Regions from separate parts of the Chryseobacterium sp. SIMBA_029 genome, predicted to be linked through region 2. Evidence: riboswitches for the same ligand, from Rfam matches in the RefSeq annotation. Region 2 holds a riboswitch; each other region holds the start of a gene.
What was found. A riboswitch is a leader RNA that binds a small molecule or an ion and turns the genes downstream of it on or off. The one in region 2 is predicted to bind S-adenosylmethionine.

Region 1 (10,246 bases), on a different contig from region 2:
GTGGAACCAAAGTCGGAATAGTTTTCGTACCGCACCGCTCCTTCTATCAACCACCAGTCAGTAGGCTCAATTTCAACGTCAGCATATGCTGCGACACTGTTTCTGCTTCCGGAAACCGCATTATCCGGACTGAATCCCGGAAAAACCTGTGATCCGGCCGGTCTTATATTTCCAAAGAAATCAGTGGCCTTTTCATTTTCAGGAGTAGCAGCCGTTACTACACGTCCAAAAATATCATAGGAGACGTAGGAGTTTTCATTTCCTGCATTCACTTTATAGTTTTCATACCTGTATTCTCCTCCAAAAGCCACATTCAGGCCGTGAAGAACATCATATTTTTTTGAGAAATCCAGATTCAGGGTATTTTGTAAAAATTCTGATCCTCCTGCTTCGAAAGTTCTTGGTGAGCTATCTCCCAGAGATGCATTAAATGTATTCACCACCCCAAAATTAAAAGCATTCTTTCCGAAAGTATTACTTAAATCTACATTCCAGCCGTTCCATTTTCCTTTGATCCCGCCTGCTAAGGAATAATCATTCACACTGGCTTCAATTTGGGGCAGATATCCATTTGGGGTAACAGCATTGATGTTTCTTTCTGTGTTGGGAAGCCTGTAAAATCCTCCGGAATTCCCCAGACGGTAGCTGTAGCCTCCAAAGGAATAGACTTTCCAGTCTTCATTAACCGGAATTTCAGAATTGAAAAAAAGTTGTGCTGACTGCAGTTTAGACTGTCCCGCCCTAAGGCTGAAATCTTTTCTTTCCAATCCTCTGTAGGTAAGCTCCTGATCTGTAACGTCTTTTCCTAAAAGCCCCTGGAGCGCAGAAATACTATTAGCTCCTGATATCTGATTCCTGAAATCCTGTGAAAAATAACCTACCTGCGATGCATACTGCTTAACGGTATTGATAATCTGCTGGCTATTTGAAGTATTGGTAATATTTTTATATAATCCATCGATATTCACTCCATCCTGCAATGCTCTGTAATTAATTGCATTATAGGCATTATAAATATCACCTTCCCGTACACCCGCTCTTGAATACGGGTCACGGTATTGTACAGATCCTGTAACATTAATGAAGCCTTTCCCTCCAATTTTTGCTCCGTAGTTCAGATCGGCCGAGATCGTTTGACCATCTATCCCTCCGGAAAAATTATTGGTAGCTGATGAAGCATATCCTCCCAGGAAAACCTGTCCTGATAATCCCAACCTTCTTTTAAGTCCCAAATTCACGACTCCTGCAATGGCATCAGAACCGTACTGAGCAGATGCTCCGTCTCTTAGTACTTCTATTTTCTCCAGGGCAAAAGCAGGAATTGCATTAAGATCTGTTCCTACCGAACCCCTTCCAGGAGTCAACGTAACATTAATTAATGAAGACTGATATCTTCTTTTTCCATTCAGCAGGACCAGAACCTGATCCGGACCAAGACCTCTGAGGAGAGCGGGATCTACAAAATCGGTTCCGTCGTTAACGGTATGTGAAGTGGAAGAAAATGAAGGCACCACATAGTTGAGGGCCTGGCTTATATTGTTAACTGGACTTTGTCTTAAGATTTTTGAAATATTAATGATATCTACAGGAACCGGAGTTTCTGTAAGAGATCTTCCGGATCCTCTTGATCCCAGGATTACAACATCATCGATCTTTTTGGATGATGCAGAATCCGACTGTCCAAAGTAAAATGCTGAAATAAGAGCTGCTGAAGCTATGATTGTTTTTTTTCGAAATTACGCATGTGTTTTTCTATTTTTATTATTGATTGTTTGTTTGATTTTTAGGCAATAGTTATCCTGTATCCTTATGGTAAGGATAGTGTTAGAAAGCCGAAATGGGGGTATTATTTTTTAAAGAAGTCTAGAAACAACAACACATGCGCATGTGGAAATGGCATGAAAAGAGGTCAGAATAATGAAGTGAAACTTCATGATCTGAGAGATGATAATTTACATTGGTTTTTGGGTTTCCCTTGTCTTTAAACATTGATTTTATTTTAAAACAAAAATGTCAAGATGGGGAGAAAATAGAGAATAAACATTTTTTCCGGGCATACCGGCTTATCTATTTCAGCACCTTGCTTGTTTTTGCAGGTTGCTATCCCATCTATGAGATTCTTGATAATTACGCAGCAAAGATATAATTATTTCGGAAATAAAAAAATAATTGCCAAAAATTTTAACTTTTCGCAAATGCTACCGTAACAAATCCAATACAAATAAAGCCCCACAAATTTTGTGAGGCTTTACCTTTTACTTTATGTTACGGAAAGTATTAATTGATATCAACCTGTTGTTCAGGTTTATTCTTTTCCGGATTTTTTGGTAAGACTACGGTTAAAATCCCATTTTCATAAAGCGCTGAAATCTGATCATCAAAGACTTTGTCCGTCAGCTGAAACCTACGCTCAAAAGATCCGGGATAAAATTCCTGATAAATTAATTTAGAATCGGTATTTTCTGAAGTATCAGTGTAGGAAAGGGTAAGAATCTGATCTTTAACCGTCACTTTAAAAAGATTTTTCTGCAATCCCGCAGCATACAGCTGGACCGTAAAGCTGTCTTCATTTTCTGTAATATTTACAGGCTTGTGGTTATTGATTTTTCTGTCGAACATCTCCTTTAAAGGGTGGTTATTCCCCATAAAATGTTCTTTGAATTTTCTTCCGAAACTGCCTTTTTCAAATGATCCGCATTCGTCATGTTTCGCGAATGGTCCTTGTGTATTATGATGTTGTGTATACATTGTTTTAATTATTTAGTTTGTGTTATTGTATTAATAAAAATTCGTTTTTTAGCGGATAGGAATGATGGCTAAATTTTCTTTACGAACCTGTGAATATATCGTTCCCCCCTGTTTTGGGAAGTTATGATGATAAGGAAGATAAACATTGCTGTTTTTTTCATATCCCATAGTTTGGCCCCTTTTTTTACCGATCATTTTTGCGATCAACGTTCCAATTCCGGCTAATAATAGTCCTGCAAATAATAGTTTAAAAATCAGTGATAAAATAAATACTGCTGCTCCGGCCAATAGTGTTACTCCTAATAATTTTGGCAGAATAAATTTCATTTTATTGTTCATTTTGTTCATTGTTAAATTGTACTTTCTTTTTATGTAAGACGAAACAGATATGGATTTACTTTTTTTATTATCAGCTATTTACCATCTATTCCGTTTACATGATACAAGACGAAAGCCTGTTTAATTTTACTTTATTTTTTTAATCTTAAAAATCAATAAGCCTTATTTTCATCAATCAAATTAGGGCTGACAGACTCTTATCTGAATTAAAAAAACAGCGATGAAATTTGAACATTTTGTAACAAAATTTATTTTTCAGCGTCTAACTGGTTAGTAGTAAAAAACATTATGAAAAAAATTATACTCACTGTATCTTTATTAGGTTCCGTCTTTGTTTATTCGCAGGAAAAAGAAAATACGCCAAGCAAAGAGAAGCAAATTGAAGGGGTTGTTATCACTAAAACTAAAAAAGCCGTTGAACAGAAAGCTGACCGAACTATTTTTGATTTTTCGGAGCAGCCACAGCTTAACAACGGAAATGTTCTGGAAGGCATCAAAAAACTTCCGGGATTGGTTTCTACTGACATTGCCGGAATGATGTATCAGGGGAAAATGCTGGATGTTTATCTTAACGGCAGACCTTTAAATATTACTTCCAATGAATTAAATTCTTTCCTGGAAGGAATGCCCGCCAATTCTGTTGACAGAATAGAAGTGATCACCCAGCCGGGCGCAGAATATCCTGCCACTTCCGGTGGTGCGATTATGAATATCATTACAAATAAAAATGCCAATAAGTATTTAACCGCCACGTATTCCGGGAATTATTCTTTTTCCAACTATGAAAAATTCAGAAGCAGAACTACTAACTCTCTGAATTTGAATGCGAGAAACAAATTATTCGGATGGCAGCTGAATTTCGGTCAAAACTACCGTGAAAGCATGATGAATACGATGCAGGATGTATTGTTGAACAGTAATACTGACCGTATCGGCCGTGGATATTTTGCTAAATCAGGATTGACTTTTGATCTGGGGGACGACAGGTTATTGCTGAACTACGATATCTATCATAATAATAACGACAACTACACCGCGAGTAATGGTCTTGCAGAAATTTTTGATAAAGACAAGGATCTGTACAGAGAAGCCAATTTTAATGCTTTCGATGCTGCACGTACTAATAATTTACGACAGGAAGCTGTCATAACGTACCAAAAACGTTTCAGTGATAAATCTCAAAAATTAGATTTCCAGTTTGGATATACAAAATCCGACAGTAAGTTTGCTCAGGATAATTTTTTCCAGGAAGGAAATTTCACTGATGACGGGCAATTTTTCCGAAATCCGGGTGCCAATGATATCCTTAATAACAAATCGGATATGAGGGTTGCCAATTTTAAGGTGGATTATTCACAACCTATCAATATTCTTGATGGTGGAAAAGTGAGCGCCGGAGGATTGTATGAAAGACAGGATTTTGAAACGGAAAGCAAAGGGCTTAAAAACCTGGAATATCAGAGACAGACTGCTTCTACCTACCTGGAGTTTCAGGCTAAACTGAAAAAATTCGACTTCACATTAGGAGCTCGTGCTGAAAATTATGATATTTCCGGGATTGCAAGAAAGGACAGTGCAGGTACCATTGTACAAAAAGATCTTACAACATTCAATAAGTTTAAACTGTTCCCTAACGCCAGTGTACAGTACAGCCTGATGAATCAGGTGTATATTGCTGCAAACTATAATAAAAAGATCAGCTTACCGAGTATTTCAGCCCTGAATCCGAATAACGTAACGTTTTCAGGTCCCAATACGCAGGTAAACGGTAACCCAAATCTTCAGCCTACTATTTTTGATAATTATGAATTAAAGATCTCTGCTTTTGATTATGCATTTATCGGATACAGCGTAAGTTCTGCAAAAGATCAGGTAGCGCAGATCATTATGAAGGATGGTAAAAATCTTTACAATCAGCAGGTGAACATTTCCAGTATGAAAATTCATAACTTCAATGTTGGACTTCCTGTTCCTTTTATGATCTTCAGAAAGCCTATCAGCGAAATCATGAAGTTTGATTTCAATCCTGATAAAATCAACTTTATGTATCTGTATGCAGGATATCAGAAGCATGAAATTGAAAACCTCAGTAATAAAGGCTTCTGGATCTTTAACGTAATGGCCCAGCTGATTCTTCCTAAAGGCATCAAAATGACGGCAAATTACAGTTATCTGACTCCTAAGGCAGGCTATTTTTACTTTACGGCAGAAAAACCGTTTAACAACAACGTTGATATCACACTAACTAAGAAGTTCCTGGATAATAAACTGACTCTTTCTATTTTTGCGAATGATATCTTTAACGGACAGGTGATGCAGGTACGTTCTAACCCACCTTCAGGCGATGCGGTGGTATTAAGAAGCAAGTATGATTCAAGAAACTTCGGATTATCTATCAATTATAAAATTCCTACAAAAAATAAGCTGGCAAAAGAAGATGCCAATATCTTAAACAGCACGAAAAAAGAAGACACCGGTGGTGTAATGCAGCCGGGACAATAGTTTGTCACCCCATTATAAAACAGGGCAGTAAGAAATCTTACTGCCCTGTTTATTGTAAACAATCTCATTAAAAATCAACGGATTGAAATCTCCAGTTGAATGTATCGATAAGTGTCATTTGATTGATTGGTACAGGAAGATCTGTGATAATATGTAAAGCCAGATTAGCCATCATACTCCCCACAATTCCCGGCAAAGTTCCCAGTACACCAAGGCTGTCGCAGTCTGGAATATCTTCATCAAAAGGAGGTTCGGGAAAAAGGTCTCTTAAATTTTTGCTTCCTCGATGATTAAATACGGCAACCTGCCCGGAAAATCCCAATATACTGCCATAGATAAGCGGCTTTTTTACGATGACACAGCTGTCATTGATCAAATAGCGTGTTGAGAAATTATCTGAACAATCAATCACCATATCAAAGGCAGAAAGGATTTGTTCTGCGTTTGAAGGTTCAATTTTTTCTTTAATTTCAATACAATGTATATGATGATTGAGTTTTTTCACAAATTCCGCTGCACTGCTGACTTTTGATTTTCCTACCGATTGCTCCTGATGGATGACCTGACGGTTTAAATTGTGAAGTTCGACTTGATCAAAGTCTGCTACGCCTAAAGTTCCTACACCTGCTGCTGCCAGATATTGAATAACAGGACTTCCCAACCCGCCGGCACCTACGACCAGTACTTTTGAAGCCATTATTTTTCGCTGGCCTTCCAATCCTACCTCATCAATAAATATCTGACGGCTGTACCTTGCTAAAATATCTTCGCTTTTCATTTTAATTCATATGTTTTTGCTCATTAAGATTTTTTAAAGTTTAGAAAATAGTAAGGCTCCTCTTAAAATTTAAAAATCGGGTTCTTATTATATAATTCTACATCTATTGTCATTCCGACGAAGGAGGAATCTCGTTTATAGATTAGACTCTTTATTGCACTTCGTTACATTCAGAATGACAGCAGAATAGTAACTTTCCTCCTCCCTTATTCCTTCTTTACGCTCTCTTTATATTATTCGTAACGACTTCCTTCTTTTAATGGTTTATTTTTAAAAAAAATCCACTGTAAGCCGGATCCCAGTCTTTCATGACCGGATCGTAGCCTGCTTTTCTAATGCTGTTTTTCACTTCTTCCATACTGCGTTCATCACTGATTTCAAACTGTTCCAGAGATTCTACGTCTACGGCATAACCGCCGGGGTTTGTTTTTGAAGCTGCACTCATTGCTGTTGCTCCGAGTGATATGATATTATCCCTGAACTTTTCACTTTCTCTGGTGGATATTGATATTTCAAGGTCTTCATTCCAGATTCGATAGGCACAAATCAACTGTAAAAGATCTTTATCATCCATTATAAAATTAGGCTCTATGATTCCTTCCGCCGGCCTTAGCCTTGGAAATGACACTGAAAACCGGCTTTTCCAGTACTCTTTCTGTAAATAATCGATATGAAGCGCATTGAAAAAACTGTCTACACGCCAGTCTTCCAGTCCTAATAAAACACCGAGTCCAATTTTATGGATTCCTGCTCTCCCTATCCTGTCAGGGGTTTCAAGACGGAAATGAAAATTAGATTTTTTTCCTCTGGGATGATATTCTTTATAGACCTCCTGATGATATGTTTCCTGATAGACGAGCACAGAATGTACACCTTCCTGATGCAGCTCCAGATATTCTTCTTCTGATAAAGGCTGCACTTCAATGGATATATTGGCAAAATGTGGTCTCAGCTTGCGGACAGCATTCAGAAAATAAGGAACTCCCACTATTTTATTGGCTTCTCCGCTTACCAGAAGGACATGATTAACTCCCATTGCTTTCAGAGCAGAGGCTTCTATCATCAGTTCTGTATCCGAAAGCGTTTTCCGTTTAAGGGTATTATCTAAACTGAACCCGCAGTAGGTACAGATATTCTGACATTCATTACTAAGATACAGCGGGGCATACAGCTGAATTGTTTTTCCAAAGCGTTTCTGCGTAATTGCCTGAGCCATCACCGCCATGCGTTCCAGTTGCTGGGCCGCAGCAGGAGAAATCAGGTGGAGAAAGTCTTCTATGGTTTTATTCTTTTTTTGCAGACTATACGCTACCTCAGAAACGGTTACCATGTCCAATTTTTCCTTGATTTCCTGCCAGGAATAGCGTTCAAAAATATCTTTAAAGCTGTTCATGATTTCTGTTGTTATTCAAATAAAAACGAAGTCAGCGGGCTGGATGCTTCTGCATGGTTTCCAATGACTCCCAATCCTGATTCAAACGCTCTTCTTCCTGCAATAACTCCTTCTTTAAATGCAAAAGCCATATTCTCGGGATTTCTGGCTACCGCAATTGCAGTGTTGACAAGAACTGCATCAGCACCCATTTCCATTGCCTTTGCGGCATCAGAAGGAGCTCCGATTCCTGCATCCACCACCACGGGAACCTTCGACTGGCTGATGATAATTTCTAAAAAATCCACCGTCCTTAAGCCTTTATTCGTTCCAATTGGAGCTCCCAACGGCATTACCACTGCTGTTCCGGCATCTTCAAGACGCTTGCATAAAACAGGATCTGCATGAATATAGGGCATTACGATAAACCCCAATTTTGTCAACTCTTCTGTAGCATAGAGGGTTTCTATAGGATCGGGCAATAAGTATTTCGGATCCGGATGGATTTCCAGCTTCACCCAATTGGTTTCCAACGCTTCCCGGGCAAGCTGGGCTGCCAGTATAGCTTCTTTTGCGGTGCGGGCACCTGAAGTATTCGGTAAAAGGTGGGTTTGGGTAGCTTGCAATGAACTTAGTAAACCATCTTCAGAAGACTGGATATCCAATCTTTTTAATGCCATGGTAACCATTTGGGTTCCTGATGCCATAATAGATGCTTCCATTTCTCTCATGCTTCCAAATTTTCCGGTTCCTAAAAAGAGCCTTGAATTAAAAATCCGGTCTGCTATTATTAATTGTTGATTATTCATTTCATTATTGTTTTAAATTCATTGATGATGGAAGGGTTTTCTGTAATCTGACCGGAGACTGCCACCCCGTATATTCCTGCCTGCTGTAATGGGTTGATATCTTCTAACCGGACACCACCAATGGCATAGATCTTTGGAATTGCTATTGATTCTTTCTGTAAGCTTTCAATAATGTTTTGATAGCCATCAAATCCCAAAACCGGGCTGAGCTTTTCTTTTGTAGCCGTAAATCTTAACGGCCCTAAGCCAATGTAATCACAACCCTCGCTAATTCTTTGCAATACATCCGAGAATGTGTTGGCGGTTCCGCCGATAATTTTATGATCTCCCAGTATTAATCTTGCTTCTAAAACTGATTCGTCATTGAGACCCAGATGTACTCCGTCTGAATCAATGATTTTTGCAACCCGAACGTTGTCATTGATAATGCAAATGGCATTATAGTTTGAACACAGCTGTTTCGCATGTTCACAAAGCCTGATGAATTCGTTTTCCGGAGCATCTTTCCACCGGACCTGAACCCATTGTATACCATGATCCAGCACTTTATGAATATTAAGTTTCTGTTCAGATTCACTCTTTCCCTGAGAGATGTATTGTAATTTTTCCATAATTACTATTGAATGTAGTCTTAGTAAAGAAGGTTTATTTTAAAAATTATGATCTGTTTTTTACCTAAGAAAGAACGATATCCCTGCATTTCTTAAAAGTATTAACAGGTGTACTGCTATTCCAGATTGCTCCCAGCAAGGCTGCTCCATCTGCGCCGGCCTGAAATACCTTTTTAATAGTATTTTCATCAATCCCGCCCAGAGCAATCAATTTTACATGGATGTTATTCCGGTAGGTAAGATCTTCCATCATTTTTGTATCCTGTCCGTATCCTTTTTTAGAAATACTGGGAAACACGGGGCTTATAAATGAATACTGCCATTCGTTTCCCAGCATATTATAATCATTGATTTGATGTACCGAAGTTGAAATTATATTTCCTTCTTCGATCTTTGATCTGTACAACCCATTGACCCGATCGGCTTCCCTCACATGAAACCGGGAAATATTGTAAAACTTCCCTACCTCATAATGGCTGTGCAATACCAATTTAGAATGAAATGTCTGATCAATCCCATTGATCAACCCCTTCATTTCTTCATCATTAATAAAAGGCTTTCTGATGTGTAAAAGATCAAGACCCTCGCGAAACATTTCGTTGATGGTTTCAATTTCATGACTGATGAGGTCTTCATGGGTAATTACAATGATCATAGATAAATTTCTTTGCCTTTTTCGATGAATTCCATGGACTTATCAAACATCCCTTGCTCAGCAGATTCCCGGATTTCCTGGGTAATTTTCATCGAACAGAACTTAGGTCCGCACATGGAACAGAAATGGGCAATTTTAGCTCCTTCGGCTGGAAGTGTTTCATCATGATATGATTTTGCCGTTTCCGGATCTAATGAAAGGTTAAACTGATCTTCCCATCGGAATTCAAAACGTGCTTTACTCAATGCATTATCTCTGTATTGTGATCCAGGATGTCCTTTGGCAAGATCTGCCGCGTGGGCAGCCAGCTTATAAGTGATCACCCCATCTTTTACATCCTTTTTATTAGGAAGTCCTAAATGTTCTTTAGGTGTAACATAGCACAGCATTGCACACCCAAACCAACCAATCATCGCCGCCCCGATTCCTGAG
Region 2 (10,246 bases):
ACGGTGGGGAGGCAACCAATAAGATGATCTCCTATACCTATGACAATAAAGGAAGAATCATTACAAAATCCGGTACATCCAAAGGTAAGGTATACAGTTCAAATGTATTCTATGATCCTCAGGGGAGAATGCTATCGGCATCTGAAAGCAGCAATGATAAATATTTTATCCAAAAAGGACTCACTTACGATGACAAAGGAAGAGTGATTTCTTATGAAAAAAACCTTTATTCATCAGGAGTACTGACAAAAGTTACCATAGAAAATATCTACAGCAGCTGGAATGGCGACTTATACCAGGTTAAAGATAAAAACTCAGGGAAAGTATTATGGGAGCTTAACGAGCTTAACGCTAAAGGTCAGGTCCTTAAAACTAAGCTTGGGGCTGCAGTTATTAATAACACCTATGATTCAAACGGATTTTTAATTACCACTAATCATTCATCACATGCTAAGCCAAGTATATTACAGCTTTCTTACTCATTTGATGCGATTAAAAATGAATTAAAAAGCAGAACAACAGGAGGCGATTTTAATATTGTAGAATCATTTGATTATGATGATAATAACCGATTGGTCAATTGGACTAATCCGGTAACCGGCATCAAGCCTTCAGTCAATAGAAACATTTATGATATAAAAGGAAGAATCATTGAAAACGATCAGGTAGGAACCATTAAGTATGAAAATGCTGCCAAGATCTACCAGCCAACAGGAATGACATTGAATGCCGCAGGTACTCAAAACTACAACAATGACCTGATACAAAGCATTGCTTATAACGAGAACAATGATCCGGTATTTATCAATGGGGAAAAAGGAGATGTTGCTTTTCAGTATGGCTTAACGAGCATGAGGCAGAAAGTAAGCTACGGAGGGAATTTCGATCCTGATCAGGAAGGTAAGTTTACAAAATTCTACAGCGAAGACGGAAGTTTTGAAATTGTAAAAGACAATACAACCGGGAAAGAAAAGCACATAATCTATATTGGGGGAAGTCCTTATGAAAGTAATATTATGTATCTTAAAAATTATGATGACACCAATGGATCTTATAAATTTTTGCATAAAGATTATTTAGGCAGTATCTTAGCCATCAGTGATGAGGCGGGAAATAAACTGGAACAGAGGCATTTTGATGCCTGGGGTAATTTCACCCATCTTCAGATTGAAAATGGACCTGTGATCACCGATAAAAATATTATTGACACAACTCCGTTATTAACAGAAAGAGGATACACCAGCCATGAGCATTTTGCAGAGGTAGGCATCATCCATATGAATGGAAGATTGTATGATCCACTGCTGAGAAGATTCTTAAATGCAGATGAAAACATTCAGGATCCTACCAATACCCAAAACTACAATAAGTATGGGTATGTAATGAATAATCCACTGATGTACAATGATCCTACGGGAGAATTTTTTGGGTTGGGAGAATTTTTATCTGCTGTGATTATTGCCGCTATTGTTGGGGGAACAGCATATTCAATAGGCGTTTTAATTTCAGGAGATTATTGGAATATTGGAAGCTTTCTTAAAGCAACAACTATTGGTGCCGTATCGGGAGCCATAACATTTGGAATAGGCACTGTATTCTCAACTGCTTTCGAAACGATTAAGGGTACGGCATTAGGACCTGTTTTAGCAAGGATAGGATTAAGTACTGTACAAGCAGGAGTACACGGTTTTGTACAGGGAACCTTATCTTTAATGCAGGGAGGAAACAATTTTGAGCAATCATTTGTAGCTGGAGCATTAGGAAGTTTAGCTTCTTCAGCATACATAGATTTTGTAGGCAGTACTGGAGTTGGAAATATACTATTTAGTGCTTTATCTGGCGGAGTTGGATCCTCACTAACAGGAGGGAATTTCTGGGAAGGAGCTGTTATAGGTGGAATTGTTGCTGGATTAAATCACGCAATGCATGCAACACAGACAAAATCTACCGCAAATATTTATATTGAGACAGATGGTGTAGGTCACGTATTTATTGAAATAGATGGAGTTGTTTATTCGTACGGAAGATACGATGGTAGCTACTCGCCAGCTTCAGGAAGTTTAGCTCCTTTAGGAGATGGTGTCTTGTTGAAATTAGAGGGCAAAAATGCCTCTAATTTTATTGCAGAAAGAAATGCCAAATACCCAACTGATAAATATTCTGTAAAAGTTGATGGAGCAAAAGTAAAAGCATATTATAATGAACGATACAATAAGGGAACTCCGCTAGCAGGTAAGGATGGGTATTATAAATATGGCAGAGCAATTGATAAATATAATTTAATGGGTCCGGGAGGAAATAACTGCACAACAATTACATACAAAGCACTAAACTCTGGTGGAGCAAATATCAAACCTGCCCAGACACCTGCAGGATTACGATATGATCTTCAACAATTAGAATATTATAAACAAGGATATAATCCTTCTCAACATCTTTGGGGCCCAAAATAAATAAGTTATGAGAATTAAAAAAATTTTAATGATAATATTATTTGCTTTAATAATAGGATTAGGTTTAAATTATCTTAATTTATGCATTTCCGAAAAATATGAAACACAATTGGAAGGATTAAATCCAACTGAAAAAAGAATTAAAGAAGCGGAAGAGTTAAAAAAGAAAATAGACACTCATAAGAAAATTTCTCTTTATATAATTTTCATTTCTTTGGTTGCTTTTTATCCTGTTTCTTTAATAAAAAAATAAATGCATTTATTTGTTAAAAATAATCTCCTGAATTTCGAGGAATAAGTTTATAATGCTCCGTTCTGCTGGACTAAATCTTTAATTTTTTCTTGGGGATAAAAGTATTCGATAATTGTGTATATTCCTTTTTTTATCCAGTTACTGGAGTCCCAGAAGAACTTTATCTTTAATGCAGGGAGGAAACAATTTTGAGCAATCCTTTGTAGCTGGAGCATTAGGAAGTCTAGCTTCTTCTGCTTTCACAGGTATTGTAGGTAGTACTGGAGTCGGAAATATATTATTTAGTGCTTTATCTGGTGGAGTTGGCTCAAAACTAACAGGAGGAAATTTCTGGGAAGGGGCTGGAATTGGTGGAATTGTTGCAGGGTTAAACCATGAATTACACACATTAAGAAGCTCACTAGTCATGAGAGATGTAATAAACCGTATAGATGAAGAAATTAATAAAGCTTACGGTAATGAAGAAGCAAGTAATGCAAAACCAGAAGTAACTGCACAAGCAGCAGCAAAATTAATTTTAAAAATCCCAGAATTATCAAGGCTATTGAATGAAATAATTAAATCAGGAGGTTCAGTAAATCTATACGCTTTAAAAAATTATGAGATACATGCTATCGACGAAAAAGGAAATAAATTTAAAGCCAAAGCAATGACAACGTTTAGAGGGAAAACAGGCCTTATTAAATTAGCAAGAATAGCTTATTTTAATAATAGAAGTTTAGCTTTAACTTTAGGACACGAATTAATGCATGTTTTTTCACAGGTAAGTGGAGACTATTCTGAATGGATAAATACTTGGGGGCCTTCAAAAGCAAATGCTATGGATGAAATTAGATCATGGGAATGGAGTAAAGCATGGGGACAAGGCGCAACTGGTTGGCGATCGTTTTTACCGGATTACTATAATAAATTTAATAATTAATTATATGAAAAATATAATAGCCGGATTACTAATAATTTCTCTTTCTAGTTGTAAAAAACAGCAAGATGTTAAATTAAACATATTGAATTATGAAAATAATAAATTAAAATTTGAAATAATAAATAATAGTCAAAAAAATTACTATTTCCCCATCAACAATAGAAATTTACAATACACTACAGTAAATTTTATTAAAAACAATGGCATTTACATGATTTTTAAAAATATTGATGGTAGTAAACTTGAAGATACGGAGGTTTCATACTATCCAAGCCAATTAAGTGATGAAGTAAAACAGGATTCTATAGTAAGAAATAAGATCCCTGAGTTTCATAACAAGACATTAAGCTGGATATCTTATTATAGAAATAACTTTGTCAATAACATTTATTTACAGAGTGAGGATAAAATTGTCATTAATTCTTATTATAATGCAAATTATAGATTAAAAAAGGGAGCCAAATATAAGTTACAACTAGCAATAGCTGTAGATACTCTTGAATTTAAAAAACATTCATATAGTTCGCTTATTGAAAAATTGACGTTAAATAATTATAATGTTTACCAAGGTATATTATTTTCAAATGAAATTAGTTTTACAGTTAAATAAAAAAATAACTTCATTTTCAAAAAAAGTAAAAAAACACTAATCCATAAACAAAGGAAGCTACTTGGTAGCTTCCTTTTTGCTTAAACCCTGAAAAAAGCAAGAGCCCCAGAATCATCTGAAGCCCTTACCCCCTTATATGAGAAATCAACTCTATTACAAATTCGGATTATTTTCAATTTCCTTTTGAGGAATACTGAACAGATAATACCTGCTGTTCGGTGCAAAAGCGGTCTGGTCAGGGAACGCAAAAATGCTGTGTCCTCTTCCATTGACGGTTTTTACGGTTCCGGAAGGGGTGGTTATCTGCACCTGAATAGGCTGTCCGGCAGCATTCGTGTAAGGTTTTCTTACCACTGTTCCCTGCGTTCGGATAATATCGGATAATGAGAACCCTTCGCCAAACAATTCTTTTCTTCTTTCAATCAAGACTTCTTTAATGACGTCATTCTGCGCTAGAGATCCTGTATAAAGATTGGCATGCCTTGCGGATTTCAACTGGTTTAAAACAGCTATAGCATTCGTAACATTCCCATTTCTTGCTTCAGCTTCAGCCTCGATCAGATACATTTCTGACGCTCTCATGAATACAATATCAGCAATAAGATTGGCTTTAAATTTAAACTTCGCATATCTCAGCAGCCCTTCCCTTCCCGGAAGTCCGTCCCATGAAAACAAAGAATACCGGATATCATTGGTATCAAACAAATCTTTAAAATAAGGATCAGCCATAAAACTGTAATAATAACTTCCTGAAGATGAAACATCCAGATAATGGAATGCATAGCTCTCTCCCGACTGCTCCGCAGTCTGACCGTGCCCCCAGATCCATTCTCCGTTACTGATGTCGTTAAATCCTTCTTTATATTTTTCGGGAGTCATTAACGGATATCCTGCTTTTGCTATTTGCGCAGCAGTGATCGCTTTAGACCATTCTCCGGTGTTCAGATAAGTTCTTGCCAGCAATCCGTTGACCACAGAACGGTCTATTTTATCTTTATTGTTTCGGGTGTAGTTCTGAAGCAGATTACTCGCTTCGGACAGATCTGTTTTAATCAAAGTATAGATATCTTCAAGACTCGCTTTTTTTCCTCCTACAGATCCCGTTGTGGTAGGTACTGTATAAACGGGAACCGCTAGAGCCGTTTTATCCTTCAAATAGCTGAACTGATAAAAGCTCGCCAGATTCAGATAACAGAAAGCACGCAATGCTTTTGCCTGGCCCTTCACTTGGTCTTTCTTATCCTGGCTTCCTTCCGTTGCGTCAATTCTCGCAATCACATTATTCATATTATTGATCGTAGAATACAACATGCTCCAGATAAAAAGAGGCCTGCTTCCCGTATTATTAACCAAATCCGTGAATGCATACGCAGAAGGAAAACCGTATTTATTCGTTAACACAGCTACATCACTTCCCATCGCATCACTGGTTCTCAACACGGTTGAATACCCAATATTCGCAAAGGTTGTTCCCTCATCATTAAAGGTTGCCCAAGCTCCGTTAATAACCGTCTCAGCACTTTCCGCCGTTTTAAAGATCTCTTCTTCACTCGCCTGATTGGTTGGTGCTGTTTCCAGGTCACTTTCACAACTTACAAAAGATAATGCAGCCGCTAGAGCAAAAGATATATATATAATTTTTTTCATTGTTTCAATTTTAAGATATTAAAGAGTTGCCTGAATTCCAAAAGTTACCGTCCTCATAGCAGGATACCTGTAATACGTCGTTCCATCTAAGGTCTGTTCAGGATCCATTCCCTTATGCTTGTAGAAGGTTAAAAGATTCTCTCCCTGTACATAAATTCTGAATTTTTTCAGTCCCAGTCTCTCAAAATAATCTGACGGAAGCGTATATCCGATACTCACATTTTTCAGTCTTGCATAGGTTGCAGAATATAAAAATCTTGACGAAGCAGACGTCCAGTTATTCGTGGTTGTATTCAAAGCAGGAACATCAGTATATCGGTTTTCCGGAGTCCAGCGGTTAAGCATTTCTTCGCTCCATGCCCTTCCCGGTAAATTTCCACCCGATAAGATTGAAGTATAATCCGTATCCAGCACTTTACCCCCAATTCTGAAAGTCAACAAGGCAGATAAGTCAAAGTTTTTGTACGCAAGGTTCGTAGTAATTCCTCCCACCAGTTTTGGAAGCGATGAACCCTGAATTTCTCTCGTAGCTTTCCCTATTTCAGACGTTGTCCCTTCTACAGTCTGTCCGTTGGCATCCGTAATAATCGTCTTCCAAAGAGGTTTTCCATTACTTGGATCTACCCCAACCCAGGTCGGAAGATAGAAATCATAGACCGAACCACCTTCTCTTAGCAGCTTTGTTCCGCTAATGATGGAACCTTTGGGAAGCTTGGTGATTGTATTACTTAAAGTACTCAGATTGATATCAACATTCCATTCGAAATATTTCGTCCTAACCGGAGTCGTAAACAATGAGAATTCAAAACCTGAGTTCTGCAGTTTCCCGATATTCGCCTGAAAACCTGTAAATCCTAATGAAGGAGCCAAAGGCATTTCAAATAATAAATCCTGGCTCTCCCGTTTAAAATATTCTACATTTCCTTTAATTCTGTTATTTAAAATAGCGAACTCTAATCCAACGTTCAAATTAATATTCGTTTCCCATTTCAAATCTGGTGTAGGAAGTTTATTCGCTACTGTTCCCGGTTCTCCAAGATTATTGTAGAAAGTATATAAACTCTGATACGCGTAATACGTTTTCAGTTTATCATTTCCCTGACCTCCATAACTTGCACGAAGGGTCAGCTGATTAAAGACATTCAAATCTTTAATAAAATTTTCGCTGGATGCTTTCCATGAACCACCCACTGACCAGAAAGTTCCCCATCTGTTATCCGGTGAAAATCTGGAAGAACCATCAGATCGTACCGATCCGGAAATAAAGTATTTGTTCTGATAATCATATTCTATTTTCCCAAGGAAACTTAATAGTCCTAATTTGTCACTGCTCCCGGTAAAACCTCCTAATAATGATGCTGCAGCAGGCTCGTAATAATAGGGAAGTGAGAACTGGCTTCTGCTTCCTGATATCGTCTGATATTCATAGTGGTAGAACTCCTGCCCTGCTAACGCATTAAAATGGTGCTGCCCAAATTTTTTATCGTACGTTAAAATATTACTGGTGGTATAAGAAAACGTCCTGGAGTTTGTTTTCGTCACAGAACCTCCGATTTCGGCTCCCTGCCCCAACAGCGGATTGGTATAATAATGCCCGTTATAATTCACCAAATCAACAGAAAAACTGGATTTAAACTTCAGTTCAGGTAAAAAACTAAAATCTAAAAACCCTTTCCCGGAAAAGTTATCTTCCCTGTTTTCATTTTTATCCAAAGGTAAAGTTGCCGCTAAATTCTGGTTCTGGAAAGCACTGGTAGGTCTGTATGATCCAAAATCAAAAATAGGATTTCCATTAAGATCCAGTTTCTGGCTTCCATCGGCATTTCTTTCATAATAAGGGTAAAATGAAGGAATAATACGTCCTACATTGATAATATTATCCGAACTGGAATCTGATGAAGATGGAGACAGCTGGATACTATTCGTGTAACTTAAATTCGCACCGACATTTAACCATTTTTTGACTTCAGAATTGATTTTAAGTCTGGTACTGTATTTTTTAAAACCGGATTCAATCGCAATCCCTTTATCATCAAGATATCCCAGTGAAAAATAATAATTGCTTTTCTCACTTCCGCCACTGAAATCTAAATCAACCTGATTCCTGGAAGCTACTCTTTGAAGAACATCGGCCCAATTGTCATTCCACAACGGTTTTGCTCCCGCCAGAAGTTTCCCGTCTGTTCCTACCGGTTTTGAATAATTAGCTCCATAAGGATTGATCCCCAAAGCATTAATAAGATTATCTGTGGCCATTTGCCCAGCCTGCTGAGCTGAAATCAGATTGGATTGATAGCCATTCCTCAAAGCCTCCCAATATAACTGGAAATACTGATCCGTACTCACCTGTTTGTAATCTTTTACCGCTCTTGAGGAAAATCCCTGGCTCATGTTAAAATTAATTCTCGACTCTCCTTTTTTACCAGATTTTGTTGTCACCAGAATCACTCCATTAGCTCCTCTTGATCCATACAGCGCACTTGCAGAAGCATCTTTCAAGACACTGATCGACTCGATATCATTCGGGCTTATGGTATTGATATTTCCGTCAAAAGGAATTCCATCAATGACATACAACGGATCACTTGAAGCACTCACAGACCCAATTCCACGAATCCTGACAGAAGCCACTGAACCAGGCTGACCTGAAGAACTTACTGCCTGAAGTCCCGCAACCTGCCCTTCTAAAGCTTTCGTGATATTATTCACAGGTCTGTTGTTAATCTTATCACTTGAAATAGTTGCTACCGATCCCGTATAGCTTGTTCTTTTAGCCTTTCCGTAAGCTACCACTACTACTTCATCAATCTCCTTTGCCTGGAGTGTATCTTTTTTAGCCTTTGTTGTCTGCCCGTTTGCACTGATAATTCCCAGGAAAAATACAGCAACAGGTGGAATCCAAATTCTAGAATTAATTAATTTTTCACTAATCATAATCAATTTTATTTATCAATATTAAAAAAACAACCCTTTGCGGAAAAGTCAGCAAAGGGCATCGATAAATACGATTAACCAATTGCTTATTTTTCCTTTAAGGCTGAATGTAACACCTTGCATAGTGCAGGTTGTTAAGACTTCACAGGGTCAGTTCCCTCCATCTTTCTTTATAAGCCGATCGAAATATGGTTGCAAATCTAAAAACAATTAGTCTATAAAACAAGTAGACTACTTATTTTTTAATTATAATTTCACAAAAATTAACTTAATTTTATTTTAAAAACCACCAAAATAGACACTTATACCGATTGTCAATTTTACAAATATGAGATATATCATTATCAATAATTCAATTTTAAGCATGAAACAAAAAAATGACGTCAATGACGTCATTTTATCTTTTACTAAAGTTCAATTATAATTCTTAAATTCCAAATTTTATTGATTAAATATTTTCTTCCACTTTGCTACAGAATTTCTGCTTAACTTAAATTTACTGGCAACCTGTGTGTTATTATATCCGTTTCTTTTTTGATATGCTAAAATTTCAAGAATAGAAGATTCATCATAAGATCTTTGTTTACGGCTGAATTCAGCTGTCCCCTGATCTTCGGTGGCAAAGATCATTTGATTGAGATTAATAACATCCAACACAGATAAAACCTTTTTTTGCAAAATAGAACGACAGCGTTCAGACTTTTCAGGATATTTATTAGAAATAATATCCTGAAAAATTTTTTTATAATTTGGTGCTAATTTTTCCATATATTTTCTTTATTTCTATTGTAGAGACTTTTTCATTTTCAAAAAATATAAACATAACTGTTTTTCTGTATAAACGCTTTATTTCCAGAACATAAGTCCAGGTATTAGCCGGATAGAAGTTAAATTCATGCCCCAGCAATTCTATCACTTTTTCTTTATTCAGGTTCAATAAATAATCATATTTATTTCCTTTTTCACTCATTGCCATCATTATATTTACTGACCCATTTATAAAGTGTTGTTTTAGGAATTCTATATTCTTCAATCACCTGATGCTTCGTTTTCTGTCCTGTATTAATTAATTCTAAAATAAAATCCACCACCTGCCTGGTATAAACATTTTTCCTAAAGTTAGGAAGAGACGCTTCACCTTTAGATAAGGTATTGATGTGTGAGTTGTTTTCAGGAGCAAATAAAATAAGATGCTGAGTATAGATCCTAAAAAAATCATATTCCAAAAGTTTACTCCATTTCAGAAGAACTTCCGAATCAAGACTTTTCTGGGTATACATAGCAAGTATTTCATCCTCTGTAGTTTTGTGAAAATTACAGATACGGTCCATTGCAATCTCCATCTCTTCAACTCTTTTTTTTATACAACTCCCAATGTGGATATTTTTAAAATTAAATTTCATTCTATCTATCTTTATTCCTTTAGC
Region 3 (10,246 bases), on a different contig from region 2:
AATCTTAAAAACTTTTTAGACCCGGCAACATTTGTTCTTTCACCAACATTGATGAAGTTACTTTCTGGCGTTATAATAAGAGGCTCAAGGCCCGATAGTCTTAAGTATTTGGTTAATGGTTGTTGGTTATTGGTTGTCAGATGTATACTATCTGTTTCCATTATTCAAATTTTTATAGTAGTTAATAAATCCATTAATCAGTTTTTTACAAGTCAAAATCTGATTTGAAATTTCCTGAAAATCATTTTCAGAAATATATTTTTGGTCAAGAGCCAAAAAAATTTGTGTCTCCAGTTCAAATAAAGAACCTCTTGAAATATGCAAAAACTGCAGGGTATCATTGGACGTTCTCCTCCCACATCCTTCAGCAATATTAGAAGGAATCGATATCGCACTCCTTCTTATCTGGTTAGTAAGTCCGAAAAGTTCCTCTTTGGGAAAGTTTCTTGTTCCGTTATATATTAAATTTGTCAATTTTCTAGCTTCTATCCAAACTTCTAAATTTGTATATTCCATGGTATGTTATAATATTAAACAGACAACTATAAACCAATAACCGACACCTTTCTTGGCGGATAATTTTCTACCAGATCTGCAATCGCTTTTATATGTTCAGGAGTAGTTCCGCAGCATCCTCCGATGATATTGATTAATCCTTTTTCTGCATATTCTTTTATCTGTTCTGCCATAAATTCAGGGGTTTCATCATATTTTCCGAAGGCATTAGGCAAGCCGGCATTCGGATAGGCTGAAACATAAAAATCTGAATTGTGGGCCAATGTTTCTAAATATGGCGTCAGCTGGTTGGCTCCCAATGCACAGTTGAATCCTACACTTAATAGGTTCAAATGGGAAACTGAGATTAAAAATGCTTCTGCAGTCTGTCCACTCAATGTTCTTCCTGATGCATCGGTAATCGTTCCTGAAACCATAATGGGAATTTCTATGCCCCTTTCCTCCTGAATTTCATCAATGGCGAAAAGAGCTGCTTTTGCATTCAGGGTATCAAATATCGTCTCTACTAATAAAATATCCGAACCTCCATCCAGTAAAGCTTCTGACTGCAGTTTGTAAGCGATTCTCAGTTCATCAAAAGTAATCGCGCGGTATCCTGGATCATTCACATCGGGACTTAAGCTTGCCGTTCTGTTCGTTGGCCCGATAGATCCAGCTACGAATCTGGGTTTGTCCGGATTTTTAGCGGTGAATTCATCACATACTTTTCTTGCAATCTTCGCAGATTCATAATTAAGTTCATAAACCAATTCCTCCATATGATAATCCGCCATGGCGATGGTAGTTCCGGAAAATGTATTGGTTTCGAGGATATCTGCTCCTGCATCTAAATATTTCCTGTGAACTTCCTCGATAGCATGAGGCTGCGTTAATGAAAGCAGGTCATTATTTCCTTTTACAGGATGTTCCCAGTCTTTGAAACGCTCGCCCCGGTAATCTTCTTCTTCAAATTTATACCGCTGAAGCATAGTTCCCATCGCTCCGTCAAGGACAAGGATTCTCTGGGATAGTGCTTTATATAATTGTGCTGAATTTTTCATTTTACTTTTTTATTGAAATGACTTTAATAGGATTTTCATTCTATCTGAACGAAATCGTCGATTAAGGCTCTTGTATATTTCAAACTTTTTATTCTGAAGCCTTGTCAAGGCTACTTTTTGAGATCAATCTGTCCAAATACTTTAATCCAGTGCTTGTTTCAGATCTGCTATTACATCCTCTACATTTTCAAGACCTACCGAACAACGAACCAAACCGGCAGTAATTCCCACTTCATTTCTTTCTTCATCTGTTAATTTCGAGTGTGTTGTAGAAGCAGGATGCGTCACAATAGTTCGTGTATCGCCCAGGTTTGCGGAAAGCGAGCACATTTTAATACTATCTAAAAACTTCCTGCCGCCTTCTATTCCACCTTTTATTTCAAAAGCCACGATATTTCCGCCCAATTTCATCTGCTTTTTTGCAATTTCATAACTTGGGTGAGAAGGTAAGAAAGGGTATTTCACCAATTCTACATTAGGATGACTCTCCAGAAACTGAGCGACTTTCAGTGCATTCTCACAGTGCCTTTCTACACGGATGGCAAGTGTTTCCAAACTTTTTGACAATACCCAGGCATTGAAAGGTGACATGGCAGGACCGGTATTTCTTGCGAAAAGATAAATCTCTCTGATCAGGTCAGCTCTTCCTACAGCAACTCCTCCTAATACTCTTCCCTGTCCGTCAATAAGCTTTGTTGCGGAATGCACCACCACGTCTGCTCCATATTTGATGGGCTGTTGCAGATAAGGCGTCGCAAAACAGTTATCTACAATAAAAATCAGATTATGTTTTTTTGCAATCTTCCCAAAAAATTCTAAATCCAGAATTTCAATGGCCGGATTGGTTGGAGTCTCCAGATATAAAATTTTTGTGTTGGGCTGAATATATTGCTCAACATTTTTTGCATCATCCGCTTTAAAGTAGGTAGTTTCGATATTCCATTTCGGAAAATACTTCGTAAATAAAGTATGGGTAGATCCAAAAACCGACTGGCAGCTTACAATATGGTCTCCGGCATCCAGTAATGTTGCAAATGTAGAATAGATCGCAGCCATCCCCGTTGCAAAAGCGTATCCGGCTTCTGCACCTTCCATTTTTACGATTTTATCAGTAAATTCATTGACGTTAGGATTTGAAAAACGGCTGTATAAATTTTTAGATTTTTCTTCTGCAAAGCTCGCCCGCATATCTTCCGCATCCTGGAAAACAAAACTTGAGGTAAGGTATAATGGTGTAGAATGCTCATCAAACTGACTTCTTTCAGTCTGTGTTCTTATTGCAAATGTTTCAAAATTTTCCATATAGTTTAATTTTAATAATGTAGCAATATATCACTGTAATAGTTTACCAATGAATAGCTGTATCTGTTTTTGAGGTAGTTTTTTTTGGTACACTGTTATATCGCTGTATGTACATTAATTTATTTTGTTTCGCTTAGTCTTAAAATATCTCCGAAAACACCTCTTGCAGTCACCTGGGCTCCCGCCCCTGCCCCCATAATCACGATCGGGTTTTCACCATAACTTTCCGTATATATTTCAAAAATTGAATCTGATCCTTTCAATTGTCCTAAAGCGGAGCCTCCCGGAACAGAAATCAGTTTTACATCCAGCTGGCCCTTTTCTTTTTGCAGGTCTCCATGCAGATCTCCTACATAGCGCAGCACATGACCAGGTTCCTGATTGTCCTTAATTTTTTGATATTCATCATCCAGTTCTTCTAATCTTGAAACGAATTCATTTTTCTCAATGGAAAGAAGATTTTCTGGAATTAAATTTTGAATATTGATATCACTGAATTCATTAATAAGGTCTAATTCTCTTGCAAGAATCAATAGTTTTCTGGCGACATCATTTCCTGAAAGGTCTTCCCGTGGATCCGGTTCCGTATATCCCTTCTCCATTGCCTCTCCGATTACTGTAGAGAATTTGTCATTTCTTACAGAATAGTTATTGAAGATATAGCTTAAAGATCCTGAGAATACACCTTTGATTCTGGTAATATTTTCCCCTGAAAGATGTAATAATTTTATAGTGTCAATTAACGGTAATCCTGCACCTACATTGGTTTCATAGAGATATCTTCTGTTATTTTTACTCAACGTATATCTTAGTTTACGATATTCTTCAATAGGAAGCGTGTTGAATATTTTATTGGAAGACACGAGGTCGAAGCCATTTTCAGCTAAAGCATGGTAATTTTTAACAAAATCTTTGCTTGCCGTATTGTCTACAACGATCAGGTTTTCCAATTGATTTTCTTTGGAGAAGCTAATCAGTTCTTCAACATTGGAAGAGTTTTTCGCCGCCAACACCTCATCATTCCAATTACCATCAAAGCCTTTTTTATTAAATGCAATTTTCTTTGAATTGGCCACCGCTACTACTTTAAGATCAATCTTCTTACGTCTTTTAATTTCTTCTGATGATTTCAACACCTGCTCAATTAATGTTTTCCCTACGTTTCCATGGCCGATAATTGCCAGATGAACGGTTTTAGGTTTTTTTGAAATCTCAGATTCAATGATATTTTTAGTTTTCTCATCCTGTGAAGAAGTAACCACTATATTGACTCTTTTCTCACTTGCTACCTGGTTTAAAAGCAATGGAAAAACATTATTTCTGGCAAGCTCTGAAAGAATTTTATTAAAATCCTCAGCAACAAATCCCAGTACAGAAACATTATTAATACTGTAAATCTGAGAAACTTTCCCCGATAGTCTTTCTGCTTCAAATTCGTCTATCAAACAGTTAACCGCTTTTTCGGAATCATTCTCATGAACCAAAATTGAGAGGCCGTTTTCTATGGCCTGTTGAGAAATTACGCCCACACTGATCCTCGCCAGGGTAAGGGCTTTGAAAATTCTTCCGTCAATCCCGATTTCACCTAAGAAATCTTCTCCTTCAAATTTGATGATTGATCTGTTTTTTAAAAATTTTATTTCGTTAGCATTTTTCATCTGTTCTTACTTTAATTTTTATTATTGGTCAGATAGAATTTCGCGGCCGCTCCATTTCATTCTTTACAAAATATTTTTAATGATGTTATTTAATTGTTCGTATTCCATTAAGAAGGCATCATGCCCATGTATTGATTGTATCTCGTGATAGTCAACATTTTTATTTTTCTCTTTCAGTTTTTCAAAGCACATTCGAATTTCAGAGGCCGGAAAAAATAAATCGGTATCTACCGAAATCAGGTGCATTCGTGCGCTGATCTCTTCCAATTTCTTTTCTTCAGCATTAATATTCATCAGCAGATGGTTCATCAGCTTATAAGACAACAAACTAAATCTTTCGTTTAGTGAATTTCCATGATAAACCAACCAGTCTTCTGATTCTAAGCACTGTTTTTCCTGATTATATTGAGTTTGAAATCTATCGTTTAATGATTGTGGTGTTCTGTAGCACAGCATCGCATGAATTCTCGCTTTTTGTAATGGCTCGTGATCTCCACTCAACAAAAATTTCTGAACCAGACATTGTGCATGAAGCCAGTCATGGGTTTTGAAATCGCAAGCCACCGGAATAAAGATTTCCGCCAGATCTGGTTTTTTAGCCAGCATTTCCCAGCCAATTCCTCCACCCAGTGATCCTCCGATAATGGCGTATACGCTTTGTATGTTTAGTATTTTAAGTCCTTCCAGAAATATATTGGCAATATCTGAAGGAGAAAAATTTTCATATTCATCAATTAAAAAATCATCATATCCGTTTCCGGGAATATTGAAACACAGAACAGTGTAGGTATTGGTATCAATAACCTGTCCTTTTCCGATCAGCTGTTTCCACCATCCTTTTTCGCCGGCAACATTGGAGTTTCCGGTTAAAGCATGATTAATAACAATGATGGGTGCAGTAAACAGGTCTTTCCCGAAGAGCTGGTAGCTCAACGGGATATTGTATTCCTTGCCGGAATTCGTTTGATACGAAAGTGTACTATTTTTTAGTTCTGTTCTCAATTCTATTATTATTTTAATACAATTGAAAATGCCATAAGAAATGGCTGAAAGAACTTCAGTAAGTTATCTGTCCAAAATAAATTGGTAGAACGTAGCACCTTCTTTGCTTGCACAAAGGGTTGCTAAGGTTTCATAGGGTCTAATCCCTCAACCTTTCTTGATAACATTTTCAATATTTGAATGAACGTGTGTCGCAAAGATAGTACTTTTTATTTTATATTTTTAAAAAAAATAATTTACCCCTTACAAAGCCCATAAATAAAAGATTTCCAAGACTATGTTAAGGATTATTCAGATTGAAAGAATTGGAATTATTTTTCAAAAAAACTACCTTCGTATCGAAAAGTGATGCAATATGAGTGTTGAAAAACAAAGATTACAAGATAATAACTGGAAAAACTGGGGTCCTTATGTAAGCAACCGGCAATGGGGAAATGTACGGGAAGATTACAGTCCGAACGGAAATGCCTGGAACCATACCAATCATAATAATGCAGAAAGCTATGCCTATCGCTGGGGAGAGGAAGGTATTGCCGGAATCTCTGACTCAAAACAGATTTTTTGTTTCGGTCTTTCTTTTTGGAACAGAAAAGATACAATGGTGAAGGAGCGCTTCTTTGGACTGAGTAATCCTCAGGGAAATCACGGAGAAGATATTAAAGAAATTTTTTATTACCTGGATAATACGCCTACCCACAGCTATATGAAGATGGTGTACAAATATCCTATCAATAAATTCCCATATGATAACCTCGTAGCTGAAAATGGCAGGCGAAGTAAAAAAGAATCTGAGTATGAAATTATCGATACCGGGATCTTTGACAATAATGAGTATTTCGATATTTTCATTGAATACGGTAAAGCCGATCATAATGATATTTTGGTAAGGGTTACTGTGTGTAACAGGAGCCAGCAGGAAGCTCCCATTGTAGTGGCTCCGACTGTATGGTTCAGAAATAACTGGAAATGGGGTTATAATACGTATAAAGGTCAGCTGAATGCATCTCATGAAGGATGTATTGACATTAACCACGATAGCATCTCCATTAAGAAATTGTATTCAAGGAGATTGAATGCCAATAGTGTTTTTTGTGAGAATGAAACGAATACTCCAAAATTATATGGAGCTCCCGAAACGGAAAATACCTATTTTAAAGATGGCATCAATAATTTTATTATTCATCAGTCGAATACAGTGAATCCTGAAAAAAGAGGAACGAAAGCTTCTTTTTTAATTGATGAAATGATTGGCGCCGGCGAGTCAAAAACATTTGATTTCAGATTATGTCCGAATGATTTAGATGAGCCTTTCCTGCAGTTTGATGAGATCCTGAATGCAAGAATTAATGAAGCTAATGAGTTTTATAACGAAATACAAAATGACGTAACGAATGATGATGAGAAAAATGTTCAGAGACAAGCCTTCGCAGGCCTGCTTTGGAATAAACAATTTTATCACTACAACGTCGGAAAATGGCTGAAAGGAGATCCTAATTTTGAAGCTCCGAGAAATTTTAATGATTATGTAAGAAATACGGAGTGGAACCATCTTCATAATAAAGATATCATCTCTATGCCCGACAAATGGGAGTATCCTTGGTATGCCACATGGGATCTGGCTTTCCATTGTGTTCCTTATGCTATTATTGATGCTGAATTTGCAAAAGGACAGCTTTTGCTGCTTACCAAGGAATGGTATATGCACCCAAACGGTCAGCTTCCTGCTTATGAATGGAACTTAACTGATGTGAATCCACCTGTTCATGCATGGTCATGTTTCCGGGTTTTTAAGATTGATGAAAAGCAAAACGGTAAACCCGATTTATTATTCCTTGAAAAAGTTTTCCAAAAACTTCTTCTGAATTTCACCTGGTGGGTTAACCGAAAGGATAAAAGCGGAAATAACATTTTTGGGGGCGGTTTCTTAGGACTTGATAATATTGGGGCCTTTGACCGAAATATGGTCTTAAAAGACGGCCAGCATCTTGAGCAGGCAGACGGAACAAGCTGGATGGCTATGTATGCCCTTAATATGATGCGTATTGCCATGGAACTTGCTCAGTACTATCAGGTATATGAGGATATGGCAATTAAGTTTTTTGAGCACTATCTGTATATCGCTGAGGCTATGGAAAACCTGGGTGATGACAAAGAAGGATTGTGGAATGAGGAAGACGGATTTTTCTATGACGTTCTGCAGCTTGGAAATGGCGAAAGTGTATCATTACGTCTAAGAAGTATCGTAGGCCTTATCCCATTATTTGCAGTGGAAGTTATTGATCACAGCTTGCTTGAAAAAATGCCGAATTTCAGAATAAGAATGGAATGGGTTTTAAAAAATAAGCCTGAACTTACAAAATTAGTCTCTCACTGGGATGAAGAAGGACATGGCAGAAAGCACCTGATGAGTATTTTACGTAAAAACAGATTGACAAAAGTACTGACAAGAATGCTTGACGAGAAAGAGTTTTTAAGTTCTTACGGAATCCGCGCCATGTCAAAAGTATATGAGGAAAATCCTTTTGTTTTTTCTGTTCACGGCAATGAAAATGTAGTCTATTATACACCCGCAGAAAGTGACAGCAGAATGTTCGGTGGGAACAGCAACTGGAGAGGACCGATCTGGTTCCCTATCAATTTCCTGATCGTTGAAAGTTTACAGCGTTTCCATTTTTATTATGGAAACAGCCTAAAGGTCGAGCTTCCGACAGGAAGCGGAGACAAAAGAAATCTCGATGAAGTCGCCCAGGATATAAGCAACAGACTGTGTTCTATATTTTTAAAAGATGAACATGGCCAGAGGGCTTTCAATGGGGGGAATGCTCTGTTTAACTATGATGAGCATTTCAGAGATTACATCACCTTCTTTGAATATTTCCATGGTGATAACGGACGCGGTGTAGGTGCTTCCCACCAAACCGGATGGACGGCTACTGTTGCAAAACTTATGAAACCAAGATTGACAATATAACTGCAAAGCCTCTTTTTTAAGGGGCTTTTGCTAACAACTATTCTTACAACAGAACAAGATTACTTTTAGTTAGCAAAAGGACTTACCAGAAAGGTAGATAATAATCACATGAACGTATCAAACATAAAAAAACCGGGCAATACGTCCGGTTTTTTTGTTTTTTATGATTGAAAATCTAAATCTTTTCTCCGTTGACAAAAACTTCATATCCAATTTCCACATTCGGTTCCAGGGTTTTGGATACAGAACAGTATTTTTCAAAAGATAATTCTGCTGCTTTTGCTGCTTTTTTAGGATCAACTGTTCCTTCCAGAAAAAACTTTACTTTAATTGCCTTAAAAGGTTTTGCATCTTCCACCACTACTCTTTCCCCTTCTACTTCAGCTTTAAATCCTGTGATTTCCTGACGCTGCTTTTTCAAGATGGAAACCACATCGATTCCGCTGCATCCTGCTACCGCCATCAGCACGCTTTCCATAGGAGAAACTCCTTTGGCTCCGGGTTGTGAAGTATTGTCTAAAAGAATTGAATTTCCCTGAGAATTGGTACATTCAAATAAAAAATCGTCGTTGATTCTATTAAGTGTTATTTTCATTTTCAAATTTATTTTTTAGGTTCAGTTACCCCAATCATGACTCCAAAATCGCCGTCTTTTTGAATCCATTTTTTCTCAGGGTAATAGGTTCTTGAAACAAAGCCATCAAGATATAAAGCTTTTGTACAGCCAAGCTCTTTAAATACAGAAGCAAAATTATAAAAATTAACTTTTCTCTTAGACATGATAAAAACTATATTTCCATCTTTTAAAATCCCCACTCCATTTCTGATATAAACATTTGGGGAATCTTCTTTAAAAATTGGATTTATTTTTTCATTAACCAGCAACATCGGACCTGATTGAGTAGCATATTTAATATTTAAATCATATTTAAAAGCTTTCGTGTCAATTAATTTAGCATCATTGTTTTTTGTGAGATAAAATACTCCATTAGGATTGAGATAAAAATTACCTTTACCTGATAATGTATCTATTGGATTTAGAATTTTAAAGTTTTCAATGTAAAGTCCTTTAGGAGAATTTGTCATTTCAAACATTCCGCCATTCACAGCAAACTTTAATATTTTCTTATCCCGTTCTACTTTACTTTTTAAATGATCAATACTTTTAAGAATTACTCCGTTATCATCTTTCCAATAGAACGAAACATTTTCAATTTTTGGATTGGTCTTAAAAATTACAAAATCATTTTCATATTTCACTTTATCATTACAAGACGATGTAAAGTAAAAACACAATATGATTAATAGGATTCTCATCTGATGTATTTAAATAAAAAATCATTAAGAGAGTAACTCCAACAAATTTATCTCTTCAAAATTATAAAATTCCTCTCGCTTTTATCTCAAGATATTTATTGATAACATCGATATTCAAATTCTCAGGAAGTGTATATACCGTGTAAATTCCATATTTCCGAAGTTCCTGAATGATGAGTTTCTTTTCAAATTCAAACTTCTCGGCAATGATTTCATCATAGATCTCCTGTGTACTTTCAGGATTTTTATGGATCAGTGTCTGAAGTTCAGCGTTTTTAAAGAAAACAACCACCAATAAATGGTTTTTGGCTATTCCACGAAGGTATTTCAGCTGACGGTTTAAGCCATCCAGCGTTTCAAAATTAGTAAATAGCAGAATCAGACTTCTTTGATTGAAAGAGTATTTTACATCCTGGTACAGACGATTGAAGTCACTTTCA

Region 1: another riboswitch for S-adenosylmethionine. It lies ahead of SB679_RS05980 (TonB-dependent receptor domain-containing protein); the one in region 2 lies ahead of SB679_RS04745 (SusC/RagA family TonB-linked outer membrane protein).
Region 3: another riboswitch for S-adenosylmethionine. It lies ahead of SB679_RS22385 (alpha/beta fold hydrolase); the one in region 2 lies ahead of SB679_RS04745 (SusC/RagA family TonB-linked outer membrane protein).

What each region holds. Positions count from the first base shown of each region.
Region 1 covers NZ_JAWRXA010000003.1:104,965-115,210, forward strand. The annotation lists gene SB679_RS05980 (TonB-dependent receptor domain-containing protein) at 1-1,721, opposite strand, end outside; SAM-I-IV-variant riboswitch at 2,034-2,132, opposite strand; gene SB679_RS05985 (Hsp20/alpha crystallin family protein) at 2,278-2,748, opposite strand; gene SB679_RS05990 (hypothetical protein) at 2,797-3,087, opposite strand; gene SB679_RS05995 (TonB-dependent receptor domain-containing protein) at 3,376-5,589, shown strand; gene SB679_RS06000 (HesA/MoeB/ThiF family protein) at 5,657-6,367, opposite strand; gene thiH (2-iminoacetate synthase ThiH) at 6,624-7,760, opposite strand; gene SB679_RS06010 (thiazole synthase) at 7,772-8,548, opposite strand; gene SB679_RS06015 (thiamine phosphate synthase) at 8,545-9,159, opposite strand; gene SB679_RS06020 (thiamine phosphate synthase) at 9,224-9,814, opposite strand; gene thiC (phosphomethylpyrimidine synthase ThiC) at 9,811-10,246, opposite strand, start outside.
Region 2 covers NZ_JAWRXA010000002.1:334,608-344,853, reverse strand. The annotation lists gene SB679_RS04770 (RHS repeat-associated core domain-containing protein) at 1-2,453, shown strand, start outside; gene SB679_RS04765 (hypothetical protein) at 2,461-2,706, shown strand; gene SB679_RS04760 (hypothetical protein) at 2,876-3,628, shown strand; gene SB679_RS04755 (hypothetical protein) at 3,633-4,238, shown strand; gene SB679_RS04750 (RagB/SusD family nutrient uptake outer membrane protein) at 4,392-5,885, opposite strand; gene SB679_RS04745 (SusC/RagA family TonB-linked outer membrane protein) at 5,904-8,819, opposite strand; SAM riboswitch class I at 8,903-8,998, opposite strand; gene SB679_RS04740 (helix-turn-helix domain-containing protein) at 9,261-9,587, opposite strand; gene SB679_RS04735 (hypothetical protein) at 9,562-9,789, opposite strand; gene SB679_RS04730 (transposase) at 9,782-10,222, opposite strand.
Region 3 covers NZ_JAWRXA010000017.1:28,583-38,828, forward strand. The annotation lists gene metH (methionine synthase) at 1-161, opposite strand, end outside; gene SB679_RS22365 (four helix bundle protein) at 148-516, opposite strand; gene SB679_RS22370 (homocysteine S-methyltransferase family protein) at 543-1,556, opposite strand; gene SB679_RS22375 (O-succinylhomoserine sulfhydrylase) at 1,698-2,858, opposite strand; gene SB679_RS22380 (ACT domain-containing protein) at 2,978-4,516, opposite strand; gene SB679_RS22385 (alpha/beta fold hydrolase) at 4,580-5,518, opposite strand; SAM riboswitch class I at 5,579-5,685, opposite strand; gene SB679_RS22390 (MGH1-like glycoside hydrolase domain-containing protein) at 5,874-8,489, shown strand; gene SB679_RS22395 (OsmC family protein) at 8,665-9,084, opposite strand; gene SB679_RS22400 (phosphodiester glycosidase family protein) at 9,093-9,806, opposite strand; gene SB679_RS22405 (DUF58 domain-containing protein) at 9,868-10,246, opposite strand, start outside.